DNA from 2 places in the Psychrobacillus psychrodurans genome. Region 1 is predicted to be linked to the other one. Evidence: riboswitches for the same ligand, from Rfam matches in the RefSeq annotation. Region 1 holds a riboswitch; the other holds the start of a gene.
The links. Region 1 has a riboswitch for preQ1 ahead of queF (preQ(1) synthase). Riboswitches for the same ligand answer to the same signal wherever they lie in the genome.
Positions count from the first base shown of each region.

Region 2: linked by a shared signal. The riboswitch ahead of ACQCPR_RS15650 (QueT transporter family protein) and the one ahead of queF (preQ(1) synthase) in region 1 are both predicted to bind preQ1.

Region 1 covers NZ_CP189791.1:351,468-357,982, forward strand. The annotation lists gene ACQCPR_RS01805 (ankyrin repeat domain-containing protein) at 1-267, shown strand, start outside; gene ACQCPR_RS01810 (DUF3427 domain-containing protein) at 413-3,301, opposite strand; gene ACQCPR_RS01815 ((deoxy)nucleoside triphosphate pyrophosphohydrolase) at 3,335-3,733, opposite strand; PreQ1 riboswitch class I at 4,508-4,554, shown strand; gene queF (preQ(1) synthase) at 4,686-5,186, shown strand; gene queC (7-cyano-7-deazaguanine synthase QueC) at 5,421-6,092, shown strand; gene ACQCPR_RS01830 (VUT family protein) at 6,089-6,515, shown strand, end outside.
Region 2 covers NZ_CP189791.1:3,158,329-3,164,843, forward strand. The annotation lists gene ACQCPR_RS15625 (NUDIX hydrolase) at 1-425, opposite strand, end outside; gene ACQCPR_RS15630 (FusB/FusC family EF-G-binding protein) at 445-1,086, opposite strand; gene ACQCPR_RS15635 (CD3324 family protein) at 1,236-1,499, opposite strand; gene ACQCPR_RS15640 (DUF3006 domain-containing protein) at 1,742-1,987, opposite strand; gene ACQCPR_RS15645 (MBL fold metallo-hydrolase) at 1,974-3,176, opposite strand; PreQ1 riboswitch class I at 3,292-3,336, shown strand; gene ACQCPR_RS15650 (QueT transporter family protein) at 3,346-3,828, shown strand; gene ACQCPR_RS15655 (glycine betaine ABC transporter substrate-binding protein) at 3,871-4,764, opposite strand; gene ACQCPR_RS15660 (ABC transporter permease) at 4,769-5,413, opposite strand; gene ACQCPR_RS15665 (ABC transporter ATP-binding protein) at 5,414-6,376, opposite strand.

The sequences.
Region 1 (6,515 bases):
AGTGAAGGTGAAATTAGTATTGTAGAATACTTATTTGAGAATGGTGCAATATTAGATACTAGTGACCCAAATAGAAATCCTCTATTCTCAGCGATTTATGGAGGACACCTCAATATAGTAAAGTATCTTGTTCAGAATGGTATTGATATTAACGTTAAGTATACTGGGAATACTATGCAAGATATGGGGGCTTATGAATTTGCTATTGAAAGAGGACAAACAGAAATTGCTGAATATCTAAAGCAAAAGATGGATGAAAAAAATTAATAAAGTGTTAGAAAGAATAGTGAAAGGTCCAGGTTCTAATACATTTTAGAATTGTTTTAGAACCTGGTAGCCTATAAAAGGAGCATTTTCACCTTTACAGAATATTTAGATACTCTTTTCAATCTTGCTATTCGTATTTTTATTCTTATTCTTCCACTAAATAATGAAATATATCGTACTGGACAGGTTGCTCAAGAATCATGTTCATAGTAGCTACATTATATACTTTTCCTTGATCCATAAGAGTATCGTTTTCTGCACTATCTGAATCTACCATAACTTCACCGAGGTAATAGAAATCTTTTCCTTCACCATTATGTTTTTTTACAAACAAATGAACACTTGTGTTTTCTACAGAAGAGTTTACTATTGGAGCGATATCTTTAGCTGTAACTTTTCTGTTTTTAGTTGAACACCATTTGAAAATGTCAGTTGACAAGAACTCATCCATATACTTCACTTCTAAATTATCATTGTCAGTTTTATGATAGTTTACAAATATAGGACAAGAGTTCATTTTAATTCTGCCGCCGTTTAAGGTGCCTTCTTCATTACTACTCCAATTCAAAAGTCTACACACGTCTTTTCTTGAATATTTTTCATATATTGTCAGAGGAGTCTGTTTGCTATATCTTTTATTTTTTTCTAAACTACAGAGTATTATATCCTCTAATAATTCCCTAAATTGATCATTTTCTAGACTTTTCTGTAGTTCACTGTTTAGCTGGTATTTTCCATTTTCTAAAATTACTATTGGTTTTGAACCATAAGTTTTCTGAGCAGTTTTTACGAAAAAGTTTAAAGATAGTAAATTTTCTACAGAATCAATGGTTTCTTTATTACTATAAGTTCCAGAATCATTTAATAACTTTAGATAATCAGTTTTAGATACTTTAGTTTTTTCTATGAGATTTTGAACTAATAATACTTCATGAATTCTTTTGCCATTTATGAGTTCCTGAGAAAACATTGTTAATACTGCTTGCTCGTAATCATTTATATATGTTATAGGTTCATTCATACTTAATAAAAAATCAAAGTAATTTTTCTTTTTTATAAAGATTACTTCAGGATCAATAGAATTGTTTTTAATAAAATCAATTAGAAGAGGGACTCTCCCCAGTCGATTTTTTAACTCTTTGTAAGGAGTCGTGAGAAACTCCATATTGTACAATTTCAACTTTTTATTATCAATTGCATCAAAAATACGTTTTTTAGCAATTTCTTCAAAATTTATTGTTGAAACTCCTTGGATATAGTCAGTGTTAACCGTTTTACGTCGAACATTATCCTTGTTCATGGATTGATCGCCTGAAAGGGCAATTGGGATTAGATAGTTGTTTTTATAATTACCGATGAAATCAATAATAGTAACATACTCTTTTTCATTATGCTTGCGTAATCCACGTCCCAATTGCTGAATGAAAATTATACTTGATTGTGTTTGACGAAGCATGATAATTTGGTTTAAAAAAGGAATATCAATACCCTCGTTAAAAATATCCACCGTTAAAATATAATCTAGCTCGTATCGTTCTAATTTACGAATAGCATCTTCTCTTTCAAATTGTGAATTATCACCAGTAAGGGCAGTAGTTTTTAATCCTTGGGTATTTAACTCTGCTGAAAGAGCATGTGATTCTTGTTTAGAACTACAGAAAATTAATCCACGTACTCTCTTCCCAGAATACCCATAGTAATTAATTTTTTCGAGGATATGGTGGACACGTTCATGCGATATAAGGTGCTGCAAGGTAGATGTATCATCGATTATTTCCCCATTCCTCTCATAATCTGTCACACCAAAGTAATGAAATGGACAAAGCATTTCTTCTTCAAGAGCAGCCTGTAGTCGAATTTCATAAGCGATATTGTAATCAAAGAGCTCAAAAATGTTAAAACTGTCCGTACGTTCAGGAGTGGCTGTCATTCCAAGTAAGAAATCGGGTTCAAAGTAATTAATAATATTCAGGTAAGAATCTGCACCTGCACGATGTACTTCATCTATTAAAATATAGTCGAATTCATCTTTTGGGAACTGTTGTAAATGTGATTGCGATGATAGAGTTTGAACTGTTGCAAATAAGTATCTAGCACCTGTATCTTTAGAATTACCCGAAAGTAATCCGTAATCATCGGGGTGTCCACCTAATATTTTTTGGTAATCTTGAAGTGCCTTCTTCAAAATTTGTTCTCTATGTACAACGAATAGCATTTTTTTAGGTGTGAAGTTACGAACATCAAAAGCAGATAGATATGTTTTTCCTGTACCAGTAGCAGAGATTATTAATCCCTTTTTAGCACCGTTTTCACGAAGAGTTCTTAACTGTTTCAGAGCGTCTATTTGCATTTTATTTGGCTGAATAGTAAGACTATCGGATAAACTGTTTGTGAGATAGTCTGTGTTCAATTCAAATACATTTGAGGATGCCTGTTTAATGAAAGGCTGTTGTTCATAATTAAGATTGTAATGATTAATCCAATCTATAGTTAAAGGGATAGCCTCGCTCCAAGCCTCTTCAAATTGATTTTTAAAATGATGAATGATTTCTCCATCTTCTAAAGAAGTTAAATAGACATTCCATTCATAATTAGCTTTTAAAGCGCTATCCGTTAAATTTGAGCTTCCTACTATTAAAGAATAATAGTCTTTGTGTTCAAATATATATCCCTTAGAGTGGAAGCCTTTGACGCCAGTTAGACGGACTTCTACATTTTCAAGTTTTAATAGTTCTTTAAACATTTTGGGTTGATTGAAATTTAGAAAAGTAGACGTTAGAATACGGCCTTTTATACCTTTTAGCTGAAGATCGAATAGCATAGTTTTTAATGTAGCTAAACCACCCTCGGTAATAAAAGCTACGGAAAAAGTGAAGGTTTCGCATGTTTTCATTTCTTGAAGAAGTGTAGATAGAACATTTTCATGAGCTTTATTTGATAGTAGCTTAGGCTTAAACTGTCCTGTTACTGGATTACTTTGATCGATAAATCCTTTATATAATGAATTCTTCATTTTGCGAATCAATTGTTCCATATTAATCACGTCATTTCATTCATATTTTCCGAATTACATTTTTTCACTTACTATTTTTTCAACTGCAGGAATATCAGCAGCTGCAAAATTAAGCTTATGTAAGTTTTCCCGAGTAACCCACCTAGTGTCGGCATGCTCTGCTGCAATAGGGATACCTTCTAATAGTTTTGCTTTATAAGTTTCTAGTCTAACGATAAATTTTTCGTATTCATAAGTAGTATCTTCAACCTTATGACCAATCTCAATTGCACAATTAAATTCCTCTGTAATTTCTCGCTGTAAAGCCTGCTCTGGAGTTTCTCCGGACTCAATTTTTCCACCAGGAAATTCCCAAAGATTTGGAAGTGACATTGACGGACTTCTTAACGCACAAAATATTTCATGCTGATTATTTTCAATAATTGCCCCAACAACATGGACTAACTTTTTCATTAAATTATCACCCTAAATTTATTTTATATCTTTATCATATCTGATTTTAGAGTAATGAACAGCAAGAAACATCAAATGATTTTAATTAACTGATTATTTCGTGTTTTATTTATTAAGTAAAACCATACAGATTCTAATACAATTTAGCAAAAGGAGATTGGGGGGGCATGTAATTATAGTTTAGGTTACAAAACAATAGCTGCATACAATAATAGCTACTCTGTACTCAAGACTTAAGGATAATGTATGGAAGGAAGATGAAATACCATTCCTCCCGATTGTGGAAATTTAATAAATGAAGGATTTTTAAACTGAAGGAACACAGAATTGTAGTAGAGATTGCCAGTAGAAAATAATTAAGTGGTAAGAGTATTTAGCCTTACTCAAGGATAGTAATGGGACACTTTATAGACAAGCTGAAATTAAATACAAAAAGTAGATATCTCCACATAAGTAGAGGTATCTACTTTTCTATGTTTCTGAGTCTCTTTGATAATCTAAATCTCTCCTAGGCTAAGATAGTTTGTAATATTAACTTTAATAACTCTTCTGTTGTTTCTGGTAATTGTTCAGGTAAGTAAAGTTGATGTTTCATTATTGTTCCTCCTTTAATCTCTTATTCTATTAACAATATAGTCAATATAGTTTGAGTTTATGCATGATATTATAAAAAAATTTGAATCTCTTAAAATAAGATTTGAATATCTAATGACTAAAATACCTATTTGACGTTTTGGTCAATATTCTATAATATGATTGAGTACCCGTACTTGACCGGGAGAGGTTCATAGCTAATACCCTCTATAAAAAACTATGGATACATGACTATTCGCCATGTCCATATATTTTGGACGTGGCTTTTTTTGTTTTTATCCTTTTGTTTGTATAGATTGGTTTATGAAACCTCTTTTGAAAGTGTTGGGAAACATTTTTAATAGGAGGTTTTTTTATTATGTCTGGAAGAAGTCATGATGAAGGTTTGAAGGATTTAACATTGTTAGGTAATCAAGGCACAAAATATTCATTTGATTATGCACCTGAGGTATTGGAGTCGGTAGATAATATGCATTCTACTCGGGATTATTTTGTGAAGTTTAATTGTCCTGAATTCACAAGTTTATGCCCAATTACAAATCAGCCCGATTTTGCAACGATGTATATCTCGTATATTCCGGATAAAAAAATTGTAGAAAGTAAATCGTTAAAATTGTATTTGTTCAGCTTTAGAAATCACGGAGATTTCCATGAGGACTGTGTGAACATTATCATGAACGATTTAATTGAATTGTTAGATCCAAGGTATATCGAAGTTTGGGGTAAATTCACACCACGCGGAGGTATTTCGATTGATCCGTGGTGTAACTATGGAAGACCGGGGACGAAGTATGTAGAAATGGCGGATTTTCGATTGATGAACCACGATCTTTATCCAGAGAAAATTGATAATCGATAATTGAATAGTCCTTTTGAAGGAAGAGGTTTTAGCTACCCTCTTTAGAAAAGCGGAAGTGCCTATGTAAGTCCCGAAAAGCGCTGGAAGGGTTACACGTAAAGGCTTCTTTATGCCTTTACTGAAAGCCTGAAGCGACTCGAGGGGCTAGGCGCTGAAGCTAGACAATTTAAAAAAACTAAGAAGATAACAGCATTCTTTCTTGGGTGCTGTTTTTCAGTATAAGGGAGTTTGCGGATGAAGCAGGAAAAGGCAATTATAGTGTTTAGTGGTGGTCAGGATAGCACGACCTGTCTGTTTTGGGCGAAGGAACGTTTTAAAGAAATCGAGGTAGTGACGTTTGATTATGGGCAAAGACATAGTCTTGAAATTGAATGTGCAAAAGAGATAGCGAAGGAACTCGGTGTAAAGCATCACATACTGGATATGTCACTTTTAAACCAGCTTGCACCGAATGCATTGACGCGAGATGACATAAAAGTAGAGGACGGAGGAAAAGGTGAATTGCCGTCGACTTTTGTACCTGGTCGGAATTTGCTCTTTTTATCTTTTGCCGGTGTTTTAGCTATCCAGGTCGGAGCAAAGCATATCGTAACTGGCGTGTGTGAGACTGATTTTAGTGGCTATCCAGATTGTCGTGATATTTTCGTGAAGTCATTAAACGTAACGCTAAATCTTACAATGGATTCTACTTTTGTGATTGAAACACCACTCATGTGGTTGAACAAGGCACAAACATGGGAGCTGGCAGATCAACTTGGAGCACTAGAGTTTGTCCAAAAGAAAACGTTGACCTGTTATAACGGAGTAATAGCAGATGGCTGTGGGAAGTGCCCGGCGTGTAAGCTGAGAAATAAAGGACTGAACGAGTACTTGAGTTCAAAATCTACTAAAGGAGTAATAGCATGAGAATCTTATTTTATTTAATATCAATAGTGACTGCTAATGTCGTGACAGCAGCTTTTGCACCATTAGAGTTTGCCATGTTTATCGTCCCTATGGGAACACTTTTCGTGGGAGCTACTTTTATTTTCCGAGACCTTGTACAAAATAAATATGGGAGAGCAAAAACCTACTTATTTATTTTTGTGGCTTTAGCATTTTCTGCACTAGCCTCATTTATATTGGGGGATACTTTATTAATTGTACTTGCTTCGGCAATTTCATTTGTTGTAGCTGAAACAGCAGATACAGAGATTTACACAAGACTAAAATTACCAATGGCATGGCGAGTATTCTATAGTGGGATAGTTGGCGGATTCCTAGATTCTGTAATTTTTGTTGTAATTGGCTTAAGTCCTCTTGGAGCAAATTTTCTTCCATGGGAAGCAG
Region 2 (6,515 bases), 1.2 Mb from region 1:
CCAGACACTTCCTCAACCTGTAGAGTAAATTGTTCCAAATCCAATACGCAGTCGTATAAAAATACATGTGCTAATTCATTATCTATTAAATCATCCGTCGTAACAGAGTATTTTATAACACCAAGTGAATACAATTCCTCAAAAATGATATCAATTCCAAGCTCTTCTTTTACCTCGCGTATCCCATCAAAAACTGATTCACTTTCCAATAAATGACCCGCGGCAGTAATATCCAACAATCCCGGATAATCCTTCTTCAAATTGCTGCGTAATTGTAAGTAAACATATTGTTTTCCTTCATGGTTACCAATGAACCAGCATTGAAATGTTTCATGCCATAAACCAAGACGATGAATTTCCTCTCGGGTATCTACACCTATTTGCTGATGCTGCTCGTTAAATACTTTTAGTAGCTCCTGCTCCATATAATCCCTCTTAATTTATTTATTTATTTTCAATTAGCTCTACAAATTGATTTAATTTGTCCAAGGAAATGATGTTCTCATTACATTTTTGACTATCTTGGCAAATATAATTTCCTCGCGTTATAAATGCATCCTGAGTCATGCCCTTGACCGATGAAGTAAACATTCCAATTTCTTCAGTTCGATTACATAATGCACAAATCCCTTTTTTATTGGAGTTTTTATAACCCCCAGAAATTCCTACTAATTTATTTTTGTATTCAATAACAAGAAATTTTTTATTGGACCCTTTATCCAACCAGCCTAAATAAGATAATTCTTTAAAGTCTATATTCTCTAATGAAGGAATTTTGAGTTTCTTCGCTTTCGGAAAAATCTTTTTGATAGCAGTCTCGCTTATCTCTTTAAAGGGGATAACATAAGGCTTTAGGGTTTCTAAAAAACTTTCTGCTTCTAATTTTTCTTTTATTTCTACAATTGGATTCAATAGGCTTTTTTGATCTTCTGTAGATTCCTCAAATAGCCCAAGTACTTTCTCTAATGACAGTGCTCTTAGGGCATTTAATACTCCACGATCATTTACCGTTGCATGTCCATTTACCAATGCCTGTGTCTGTTTTTTTATATAGTTGTATTGGTCACTTCTAATGAAAGGATTCATATTTACCTCTCCATTCACAATTATTTTCGTTAGTTCAATTGTATCGAATAATAATTGATTAATAAATGGATAAGATGATTAGGAATTATTTTCACCATATGAATACAAAAAAAACTGATAGCCCCTAAATGAGCTACCAGTATATTCTTTTACTTTGTATAAACAATTTTCTTAACAGTTTCGACCGAGAGATAATACTCATTTGCAAGCTGTCCCATAGAAACACCATTTCTATACGCTTTCTTTAAAGAATTATTTCGCTCATCGATACGTTTCCTTTCACCTGAAACTGTTCCCCATTGTTTATAAGTTTTTCCCGGCTTTGGAATATAAATCGTTTCCCCTTGAATATACTTTTGAATTTCCTTCACTAGCTCCTCAGGTAAAACGGAAGTTGCCTTGATATATGTCATTTTACGCTCGCTCCTTATTTTTACTATTTAAATAAGGTGCAAAGCCAACATTATGAAATGGCGATATAATTTAATTTATAGCTTCTCATACAAAGTTCGCCTTTCCATCATTAGGCTTTGCATGAGGCGTTGCACTGTCTAGCAATTTTATACTTTTTGCCATTCTGCTCACCTCCAAGTTGCGCTACTTCCTATTTTAATACAAGTAGAAATTTTTAAAAACCTACATAGTGTAATTTCGCTCAGTTTCTTTTTTTTAATTGTTTAAGTAATTGGCTGATCCTTTCCTTTTGGTCCATTGTTTGTTCACTAAGTAGCTCAATTTCATATTTATCTTGTATTACTGAAATATTCACTATGTCCCCTTGATTTAGGCTAGCTTTTAAATCAGAACAATGAATTTGAAGGCTCTCGGTTTCATTTGGGTATTTCAAAAAGACTGCAAAGTCCCCTTCGAAACGGTCTAACGTGTATTTATTCAAATTCACTCACAACCTCTCCTTTGCTATTTAATAATGTAGCTGCATCGCCATCATTTCTCCACATTTGTCCCTTCGTCCATTTCAAATAGCCCGAACTTTCTTTTGCTTCCGGACCACTTGTGACGTAAATCGTCTCCCCAGCCAGTAAGCTTATGTTTGGAAACTTGAATGTTTGATTGCCCGCTACGGAAACTAATTGCCAATCCTTTAAACTAACAGTAGTACCACCAGAATTGGTAATGCCTACTATTTCACCTCGGAGGTCTTTACTTGAAATATTAATCCCTTCAGTTACGGTATCAGCAATTTCAGTTGGTTCTACGTTTCCATCTGTCAATACGTTATAATCTACTCCATCTGTTTCCACAACTATATTGCCAACTACTGCAGTGCCATATATTTGTGAACTAATCCGCTCCAACCTTGACTTGACCTCTGCATCTGGATGCCCATAGGAATTATCTTTCCCATAGCTAAGAATCGTAACTTCTGGTTTTACTGCCTGTATAAAATCTTCCGAGCTACTCGTGTCTGAACCATGATGTCCTGCTTTCAATACAGTTGACTTTACGTTCGACTGTTCTAATATTTCTTTCTCTATACGAATATCTGCGTCCCCCATCAATAAATAGGAAACTTCCCCATAAGTTACTTTTAAGACAATAGATGCTTCATTATTATCATCTGATTCTTCTCCAACATTTAACACAGTAATATCTAAATCATCATCTAGGGGAATCGCATCTCCAATATTTGGCACAATGAACGGTATGTTTTTATCTAAAATAAGCTGAAGCATTTCCTCATACGTTTGAGAGGTATGTACTTTACCTGAATCCACAAAGTTTTTTATAGAGATAGAGTTCAAAACGGAAATAAGTCCGCCGATGTGATCAGCATCTGGATGTGTCGCTACTACATAATCGAGTTTCTCGACATCATGCGATTTTAAATAAGCTACTACTTCTTTTCCAGCGTCTTTTGTACTTCCATCTACTAGTAAATTTTTACCATTCGGAGATTGTACGAATATAGAGTCACCTTGTCCTACATCTAGAAAATGGACTTTCATTTTATTACTAGCCCCTACAGGTGTCTGAGAAGTTTCTATTGTCGTGTTCGCTTGCTGATTTATAGTACAACCACAAAGTAAAAATACTATACAAATACAAATTATCATTACTATCTTTCTCATAAAAAACCTTCCTTTTCGTTGCTGTGTTCCATTCTATCATAGGATTACAATATTCATATATTACAATTTCCCTTGACAGTTGATAACAATTCGCATAGAATAACTCTTTGTGAAAACTAACGTGGTTCGAGAACCTCCCACGGAAAAAAACTAAGGAGAAATGAATAAAATGAAAACAAAGACTATAGCAGTAACTGGTGTTATTGCCGCTCTTTATGTGGCGGTATCTCTACTAGTGGCTCCTTTTGCATTTGGTGCAGTACAGTTTCGTATTGCGGAGATGTTTAATCACTTAATCGTATTTAATAAAAAATACTTTTTTGGAATTGTATTAGGAGTATTCATCACAAACATGTTCTCTCCAATGGCTGCTTACGACTTAACATTTGGAGTAGCGCATTCTATCATTACGCTATCATTAACGATTTTAGCGACTAAGTATGTAAAAGGAAACATAGCACGCATGGTTATTAATACAGTTCTCTTTACATTTACCATGTGTATTATCGCATTTGAACTAATGCTCGCGCTAGATTTTCCATTCTTCTATACATGGTTGACCGTTGCAGCTGGTGAATTCACCGTATTAGCTGTCGGTATTCCGATTATTATTGCTTTAGATAAACGACTAAATTTTAAGACGCTAATCTAAATAATTTCACCCGATTCTAAAAAACTAGAACCGGGTGTTTTTTTATTTTTCTATTAATCCTTTCTCAACTAAAAAGTCATGAGCTACATCCTCCGGCTTATCACCATCAATATCCACTCTTGCGTTCATTTTCAGCATATCTTCTTCCGATATTTTACCTGCTAACTCGTTTAGCACATCTTCTAGCTCGGGAAACTTTTCTAGAGCATCCATACGCACGACTGGAGCTGCATCATACTTAGGGAAAAACCCTAAATCATCCTTTGTCGTTTGCAAATCAAATCGTTCAATACGTCCATCAGTCGTAAACGCTGGTATAACATCGACATCGCCATTTTTCAACGCTTCATACATTACATTTGGATCTAGGCTTTGTGTTTCTGAAAAAACAAATGGATACGTGTTTATTAGATCGTCAAAGCCATCTCCCTTTCTTTCATAAAATGCATGTGGTGCCCCAAATACCATCCCCCCGGTTTTAGAAGCTTCCACTAAATCAGAGTAAGTTTCTGCACTGTACTCATTATCTTTCGTATAAGCTAATGTATAGGTATTTTCAAATCCAAGTGGACTTAACCACGTAGCATCAAACTGTTCCTCATAACCTTTTCTAACTTTTTCCAACACACTATCTGAGCTTTCTCCTACCTCAGATTCCTCCTTCAACACATCCTTTAAACCTGTGCCAGTATACTCCACGTATAGATCAATATCGCCTTTTTCCAAAGCAGGAGTCATAATTGCTACTTCTCCCAGACCCTCTTTATATTCCACATTAATATCTGTATTCTGTTCAATATATTGCCCTAAAATCTGTGGTAGTATAAATTGCTCCGTCCACGGTTTCCCACTAATTACTAATGTTTCCTCAGAATCCGAGCAAGCGCTTAAAAGTAAAACTCCTGCAAGTCCCATTATCCCCATTAACTTTTTCATCCCATCATCCTCCAGTATTCATTCCTTTTGGTGTAGCCTTTTTCTCAATCCATTTCAATATCAGATCAAACAAAATTGCTAATAATGCAACGGGTAATGCTCCAGCTAAAACAAGCGAATTATTGTAAGATTGCAATCCACGGTAAATTACATCCCCTAACCCTCCTGCTCCAACAAATGTTGCTAGTGTAGCAATTCCTACAGTAAGAACTGTGGCAGTTCGAATACCTGCCATTATAAATGGCAAAGCAAGTGGAAATTCAATCTGCCACAGAAGCTGACTCTTCGTCATGCCCATTCCTCTTCCAGCCTCAATCATAGATTCATCAATATTTGAAATACCAGTATATGTATTACGTAAAATAGGTAAGAGGGCGTAAATGATTAAGGCAATCAAAGCTGTTTTAGCGCCAATCCCTATTAACGGAACTAGGAAACCGAATAGCGCTAAGCTTGGTATTGTCTGAAAGATTGCGGTGATTCCTATAACTGGCTCAGCTATTCTACGATACCTTGCAACTAATATACCTAAAGGTAATGCAATTGCAATCCCAACAGCTAAAGCAACAAAGGATAAGTAAATATGCTGCATAAACGCTTCTTGTATTAAATCTGAACGACTTTGAATTGTATCTATAAAGTTACTCACTCATACCACCTCTTCCTTAGCAAGCATTGCTCGAAGAAGTATAGATTGATTTACAAAGCCTAGCACCTCGTTGCTATGCTTTACTAGCAGTCCCTTTGCACCTTCATTTTCTAATAAAGCGATAGCCTCTTCCACTAACATAGAAGCATCGACCTCTAAATAGAATGATTCCCATTCGTTATCAAAAAAAGACGCAAAGTCCTGTAGTTCCCTTTTTCCAATAGACTTTTTCCGATTAATTCTTTCTATTCCAATAAAGTTTTTCACGAAGTCATTAATAGGATTTTCTATTATCTGTGTAGGTGTAGCAACTTGCTCGACCATGCCATCTTTCATGACGACAATCATATCTGCTATTTTTAATGCCTCATCAATGTCATGCGTAACAAAGATGATTGTTTTGTTAATTTTTTCTTGCAAGTGCTTTATCTCATTTTGTAATTGTTCGCGACTTATCGGATCTAATGCACTAAATGGTTCATCCATTAATATTATATCCGGGTTCGCAGCTAGGGCTCTCACTACACCTATTCGTTGTTGCTGACCCCCACTTAATTCAAGTGGGTATTTACGCAAAAACTGGTCTGGTTCAAGTCCTACCATATTCATTAATTCATGAATACGTGTTGTCGTTTTTTCCTTTGGCCACCCTTTTAAATTTGGGACAAGCGCAGCATTTTTTTCTATGGTCATATGTGGAAACAAACCAATTCGTTGAATAACATATCCAATTGTTTTCCTCAGTTCAACAGGATCTACATTAGAGATAGCTTTTTCCTCCACATAAATTTCACCAGAGGTAGGAGTTTCTATTCGATTGATAAGTTTTAGAAGCGTAGTTTTACCGCATCCACTTGGTCCAATGATGACCACTAATTGCTTTTTCGGAATTGTTAAAGTGACACCCTGCAAAGCTTTTGTTCCATCTGGAAACACTTTCGTAATATTTTCAAAACGAATCAACTCACTTCCCTCCTTTCTTCTACTATATTTACTTCCAACCATGTTTACCCTAAAAACATGAAGATAAAGCCATAGAATACTCTATTTTGTGAAAAAATTTTGGGTTTGTGAAAATCGTCGGTTATGCTCTGCTCTTATT